DNA from 2 places in the Streptomyces sp. NPDC046122 genome. Region 2 is predicted to be linked to the other one. Evidence: riboswitches for the same ligand, from Rfam matches in the RefSeq annotation. Region 2 holds a riboswitch; the other holds the start of a gene.

Region 1 (3,396 bases), on a different contig from region 2:
GGGCCGGACCTTCTCCAGCATCCACCCGGCGACCGGGTCCTGGGCCACGTCCAGCAGGACCAGGTTGACCTCCCACGGCACCTGGACGCGGCCGAGCGCCCGGCCCAGCGCGTCCATCGGGGCGTTGCGGTCGGCGCCCTCCCAGGCGGACAGCTGTACGCCGACGAAGAGCGCCGGGGGGCCGCCCTCGACGCTGGCGAGGGCGCGGCGGGCGCTCAGCACCACACCGCTCTCCTCGAACTCCCCGGCGGCGGCGGAGAGGAAGTCGACCGGCTCCTCCTGCCAGTCCGGCTCGAAGAGCCGGACCCGGCCGCCACTGGCCGGCCCGTCCAGCGGCGTACGGCCGGCCCGGCAGAGCTCGGCGACGGCGGCCGGCGGCAGCGGGACGCCGACCGCGCCGTCCGGGTTCACCGCGATGCCGAGCTGCGGGGGCAGGCCGCGGGCGAATTCCCGGGCCGGCGCCACGGTGAAGGACATGTGCGGCCCGGCGCAGTGGCGGAGCTGCTCCTCCGAGCTGTACACGGGGACGTACGCCTCGCCGTGGATCAGCACGGTCGGCAGGTCGAGATGCGGGGAGTCGGGGCCGCCGCCGGAGGGCAGCGGCACCCACACCTGGCTGCGACCGAGCACCTCGACTATGCGGCCGCCCGCGGCGGGGTTGCCGAGCGAGGCGCCCAGCACCTCTTCGAGCTCGTTGCCGGGCCAGCCGCTGCCGCCGTGCGGGTGGGCCGCTACCGGGAAGTCAGGGAAATCCACGGCACGAACTTTAACGCGACGCGCACACCCTCCCCCGGGCTCCCCCGCGGCCGGGCCTCAGCCGCCGGAAGGGCCCCCGGCGGCCGGAGCGAGGAAATCGATCACCTTCAGCGCGCCCGCCGCGTCCCGGTCCAGCAGGACCGCCGACGCGCAGCCCGCCGGCAGCCGGCCGGCCTCCGCGTCCCGCACCAGCCGGCCCACCGCACGCCGGTGCCGGGCGAAGGCGTAACCGGAGACCCCGCGGCCGCGCTCCTGCTGGCCGGCCCGCGCCACGTCCGCCGTCACGTCGAGCAGCACCAGGTGCAGCGCGACGCCCCGGCGGCGGGCGTCGCCGGCCAGCCAGCGCCGCACCCACGTCTGCGTACCGCAGTCGTGCACCACGACGCCCTCGCCCGAGCGCAGCGCGCGCCACAGGCCGGCGTAGTGCGCCGCGCGCACCAACGGCCGGTAGAGCGCGTACGGCAGCAGGCGGGGCATCAGCGCCTCCCAGCGCTCGCGCGCGTCCTGCGAGTCGATCCGGTGCGCCGCCGTACTCGCCGTACGCCGGATCAGGGTGCTCTTGCCGCTGCCCGGCAGGCCCGACACCACCACCGTGTCACCGGCCGCGAAGGACAGTGCCCGCGGGCCGCATCCCCCCCGCGCGCGCAGGTCGCGCACGAAGGGCGCGGGCCGGCGGGCGGCCCGCACCGGCACACCCTGCTGGGCGGGCATCGCGCGGTGCGCGGTCCCCGCGGTCGTCGCGTACACACCGGGCTGCTGCAACGTCATCGTCTTCCCCCTGTCGGGTGTCCCCCACCCTCTCCCACCCTTGCCCACAAAGTGTAAAGAAAAGGTAATGCGCCACAAGTCCATTTCGAGATCCGCCCAGGTGCTGTCGGGCCGCCGCCCGCGTGCAATGATGTGCCCGCCAACTGCATACCGGCCGCTTGAATCCGCGCGGGAGAGTCCGGGGCACTGTGTGCCCGGGACGCCGAAGGAGCAAGTTCCTCCCTTGAATCTCTCAGGCCCCGTACCGCGCGGGCGAGGCAGATCTGAAAAGCGAGCCGCCTCGTCGCGGCTCCACCCAAGGTGCAAGCCGGGACTCCCGGTGAACCTCTCAGGTTCCGATGACAGATGGGGAGGATCGTCCTCGCCTGTCATGCCCTGGGAGCCCCGCACATGAGCAATGTCCCCCGTCACACCGCCCTCGACGCCACTCATCGTTCGCTGGGTGCGACCATGACCGACTTCGCGGGCTGGGACATGCCGCTGCGGTACGCCAGCGAGCGCGACGAGCACAACGCCGTCCGCACCCGGGCCGGCCTCTTCGACCTCTCCCACATGGGCGAGATCACCGTCTCCGGCCCGCAGGCCGTGAACGCGCTCGACTACGCCCTCGTCGGCAACATCGGCACCGTCGGCCTCGGCCGCGCCCGCTACACGATGATCTGCCAGGAGGACGGCGGGATCGTCGACGACCTGATCGTCTACCGGCTGGGTGAGACCGAGTACATGGTCGTCGCCAACGCCGGCAACGCCCAGGTCGTCCTCGACGCGATCACCGAGCGCGCCGCCGGCTTCGACGCCGTCGTACGGGACGACCGCGACGCCTACGCCCTGATCGCCGTCCAGGGCCCCGAGTCCCCCGGCATCCTGAAGTCGGTCACCGACGCCGACCTCGACGGGCTGAAGTACTACGCCGGCCTGCCCGGCACCGTCGCGGGCGTCCCGGCGCTCATCGCCCGTACCGGCTACACCGGCGAGGACGGCTTCGAGCTGTTCGTGGAGCCGCGGCACGCCGAGACGCTGTGGCAGGCGCTGACCGAGGCGGGCAAGGACGCCGGCCTCGTCCCGGCCGGTCTCTCCTGCCGCGACACGCTGCGCCTGGAGGCGGGCATGCCGCTGTACGGGCACGAGCTGACCACTGCCCTGACTCCGTTCGACGCGGGCCTCGGCCGGGTCGTGAAGTTCGAGAAGGAGGGCGACTTCGTCGGCCGCGCCGCGCTGGAGGCCGCCGCCGAGCGCGCCGAGACCGCCCCGCCGCGCAAGCTGGTCGGCCTGGTCGCCGAGGGCCGCCGCGTCCCGCGCGCCGGTTTCCCCGTGGTCGCCGACGGCAAGGTGATCGGCGAGGTCACCTCCGGCGCCCCGTCCCCGACGCTGGGCAGGCCGATCGCCATGGCGTACGTCGACGCCGCGCACGCGGCGCCGGGCACCTCCGGTGTCGGCGTCGACATCCGCGGTACGCATGAGCCGTACGAGGTCGTCGCCCTGCCCTTCTACAAGCGCCAGAAGTGACCCCCCGCACAACCTCCCCGTTCACCACCACTCCCCCGCGTACAGGAGAATTCAGGTCATGAGCAACCCCCAGCAGCTGCGTTACAGCAAGGAGCACGAGTGGCTGTCGACCGCCGAGGACGGCGTGGCGACGGTCGGCATCACGGAGTTCGCGGCCAACGCGCTCGGTGACGTCGTGTACGCCCAGCTCCCTGAGGTCGGCGACACCGTGAGCGCGGGCGAGTCCTGCGGCGAGCTGGAGTCGACCAAGTCGGTCAGCGACCTGTACTCCCCGGTGACCGGCGAGGTCGTCGAGGCGAACCAGGACGTCGTCGACGACCCGTCGCTGGTGAATTCCGCCCCCTTCGAGGGCGGCTGGCTCTTCAA
Region 2 (3,396 bases):
CGCCCTGCGAACCGGCGTTGGGCTGGATCGACACCGCGTCGTAGCCGGTGACCTCCGCGAGGCGCTCCTCCAGCTCGTGGATCAGCGTCAGGTAGCCCTCGGCCTGCTCGACGGGCGCGAAGGGGTGGACGGCGCCGAACTCCGGCCAGGTGACCGGCTCCATCTCGGTGGTCGCGTTCAGCTTCATCGTGCACGAACCGAGCGGGATCATGCCCCGGTCCAGCGCGTAGTCACGGTCGGCGAGCTTGCGCAGGTAGCGCAGCATGGCGGTCTCGGAGCGGTGCTGGTGGAAGACGGGGTGCGTGAGCACCGCGTCGCTCCGCAGCATTCCCTCGGGCAGCGTGTCGGCCGCCCGCTCGTCGAGCGCCTCGATGTCGGCGTCGACGCCGAAGGCGGCCCAGACCGCGGCGATCTGCGCGCGGCCCGTCGTCTCGTCGCAAGCCATGGAGACGTGGTCGGCGTCGGCCAGGTGCAGGTTGACCCCGCCCTCACGGGCCGCGGCGACGACGTCGGCCGCCCTGCCCGGGACGCGCGCGGTCAGCGTGTCGAAGTACGCGCCGTGCACGATCTCGACGCCGCCGGCGCGCAGGCCCTCGGCGAGGAGCGTCGCGTAGCGGTGGGTGCGGCGCGCGATGCCGCGCAGGCCGTCGGGGCCGTGGTAGACGGCGTACATGCCGGCCATGACCGCGAGCAGGACCTGCGCGGTGCAGATGTTACTGGTGGCCTTCTCGCGGCGGATGTGCTGCTCACGCGTCTGGAGCGCCAGCCGGTACGCCTTGTTGCCGTCGGCGTCGACGGAGACGCCGACGAGCCGCCCGGGCAGGCTGCGCGCGAACTTCTCCCGTACGGCCATGAACCCGGCGTGGGGGCCGCCGAAGCCCATCGGTACGCCGAAGCGCTGCGTGGTGCCCACCGCGATGTCCGCGCCGAGCTCGCCGGGCGAGGTCAGCAGGGTCAGCGCCAGCAGGTCGGCGGCGACGGTCACGATCGCCCCCAGCTCGTGCGCCTGCTCGATGACGGGCTTGATGTCGCGTACGGCGCCGGAGGCGCCCGGGTACTGGAGCAGCACGCCGAAGACGCCGCGCTCGGCGGCCTCGGCCGGGATGCCGTCCGACAGGTCGGCGACGACGACCTCGACACCGGTCGGCTCGGCGCGCGTCTGAATGACGGCGACCGTCTGCGGCAGCGTGTCGGAGTCGATCAGGAAGACGCCGTTCTTGACCTTGCCGACGCGGCGCGCGAGCGACATCGCCTCGGCGGCGGCCGTGCCCTCGTCGAGCAGGGACGCGCCCGAGGTGGGCAGCCCGGTCAGGTCCGCGACCATGGTCTGGAAGTTCAGCAGCGCTTCGAGACGGCCCTGCGAGATCTCCGGCTGGTAGGGCGTGTACGCCGTGTACCAGGCCGGGTTCTCCATGACGTTGCGCAGGATCACCGGCGGCGTGAAGGTGCCGTAGTACCCGAGGCCGATCATCGGGGCGAGCACCTGGTTGCGGTCTGCGAGCGTGCGCAGCTCCGCCAGTACCTCGGCCTCGGTGCGCGCGTCGGGCAGCCCAAGCGCCTCGGCGCTCTTGATGACCTCCGGCACCGCGGCCGCGGTCAGCTCGTCGAGCGAGCCGTACCCGACCTGGGCGAGCATCTTGGCCTGAGCCTCGGCATCGGGCCCGATGTGGCGCTGCTCGAAGGGGATGCCACGCTCGAGCTGTGAGAGCGGAATGCGGTTTGCGGTCATCTGCGGAAGGCCTCCTGGTCTGACGCGACCTGCGAGGGGCACCACGGCACGGGTACCCGGACGGCCTCCCCCTCTGTCATCTCAACCTGAGAGCTTCACCGGAAGACCGTGCGGACGTCGCTGACGTCGAGGGTCGTTCCGGCTTTCACCGTCGGTGAGGAAGGGATCCGTGACAGGTGCTGTGCCGTGTTCCCGGCACATGCCCGTACGGCGCCCGCCCTGCTTTCCAGAGTGACCTCGTCCGTGCGGTACGGGGGCCTGAGAGATTCCGGGGAGGATTTGCTCCTTCGGCGCCTCCGGCACGTTCACCGGAGACTCTCCCGCACGGGGTCAGCAGCCACTGGCCAGCCTACCAGCGAGGCCCGTCGAGGATCCCTCGAGTGGCCGAGTCCACAGTTGTGCCCTTTCGTAGGCATTACGGGGCTACGAGCAGCTGCCAGCAGTTGGAGGGACCGTGCAGACCGACATCGATCCGCGCAGCCTGATCGGACGCAAGGCGTTCGACCGCAACGGCGACAAGATCGGAACGGTGGACGAGGTGTACCTCGACGACGCCACGGGCGTACCCGAATGGGCCGCCGTACGCACCGGCCTCTTCAGCCGGGACGCCTTCGTCCCCCTGGAACCCAGCAAGGTCGTCGACGACACCCTCCGCGTGCCGTACGACCGCGCCCTGATCAAGGAAGCACCCGACTTCGGCGTCGGCCGGCACCTCTCCCCCGCTCAGGAGCTGCAGCTCTACCACCACTACGGGCTCGACGTCTCCTCCCCGGCCCCCGACCGGGACTTCGGGCGGCTGGCCGGCGACGACCCCTCCTGATCCCCCGCCGCCCGCACGAGCGGCAGCGGGTCCGACGGGGCCAGGTGCGGATCGTCCACCCCGAAGGTCCGCACCCGCCCCGGCGCCGACGTCGGCTCCTCGAACCGCACCGTCACCCGCCCCACCCCGCTGCCCTGCACCCACCCCGCCCCGTACTCCGTATGCCGTACGTCCTGGCCCGCCAGCCAGCGCCGCCGGGGCGGCTCCTCCGCGGGTGGAACCGCCGGCTCTTCGCCGGGGGCCGTCGCGGCGGGCGCCTTCGCCGCGCCCGCTTCGGCCGCCGCCTCCGCCGACTCGCCCGCCGCCTGCGCGAAGAGGTCCTCCTGGGTGAAGTCGGCGAGCCCGGTGACCCCCACGCCCAGCAGCCGCACCCCACCAGTGGTGTCCACCGACTCCAGGAGTCTGCCCGCCGCCTCCCGCACCACCGTCGGATCGTCCGTCGGCCCGCGCAGCGTCTCGGAACGCGTCAGCGTCGAGAAGTCGTACCGGCGCACCTTGAGGACCACGGTCCTGCCCGAGCGCCCGGCCGCGCGCAGTCGCTCGACGCACCGGTCGGACAGCCGCACCACCTCGTTCCTGACCCGGACCCGGTCGTGCAGATCGACCTCGAAGGTGTCCTCGACCGACACCGACTTCGCGTCCCTCTCGGCCACCACGGGCCGCTCGTCGTGCCCGACGGCCATCCGGTGGAGCGAGACCCCGTGCGCCTTCCCCAGCAGCCGTACGAGCTCGTCCTCGCCCGCCTCCGCCAGGTGGGACACGGTGGTCATGCCCGCGCGCCGCAGATGTTCGCCGGTGGCCGGCCCGACCCCGGGCAGGACCCGCACCGGCATCGGCGCCAGCAGCT

Evidence for each region. Region 2 has a riboswitch for glycine ahead of gcvP (aminomethyl-transferring glycine dehydrogenase). Riboswitches for the same ligand answer to the same signal wherever they lie in the genome.
Region 1: linked by a shared signal. The riboswitch ahead of gcvT (glycine cleavage system aminomethyltransferase GcvT) and the one ahead of gcvP (aminomethyl-transferring glycine dehydrogenase) in region 2 are both predicted to bind glycine.

Annotation. Positions count from the first base shown of each region.
Region 1 covers NZ_JBWKLQ010000001.1:270,491-273,886, forward strand. Annotated here, with positions in the region: gene AC07FK_RS01170 (enhanced serine sensitivity protein SseB) at 1-756, opposite strand, end outside; gene AC07FK_RS01175 (AAA family ATPase) at 814-1,524, opposite strand; glycine riboswitch at 1,684-1,781, shown strand; glycine riboswitch at 1,782-1,879, shown strand; gene gcvT (glycine cleavage system aminomethyltransferase GcvT) at 1,915-3,030, shown strand; gene gcvH (glycine cleavage system protein GcvH) at 3,089-3,396, shown strand, end outside.
Region 2 covers NZ_JBWKLQ010000003.1:9,661-13,056, reverse strand. Annotated here, with positions in the region: gene gcvP (aminomethyl-transferring glycine dehydrogenase) at 1-1,729, opposite strand, end outside; glycine riboswitch at 1,966-2,062, opposite strand; gene AC07FK_RS09290 (PRC-barrel domain-containing protein) at 2,184-2,549, shown strand; gene AC07FK_RS09285 (DNA polymerase IV) at 2,477-3,396, opposite strand, start outside.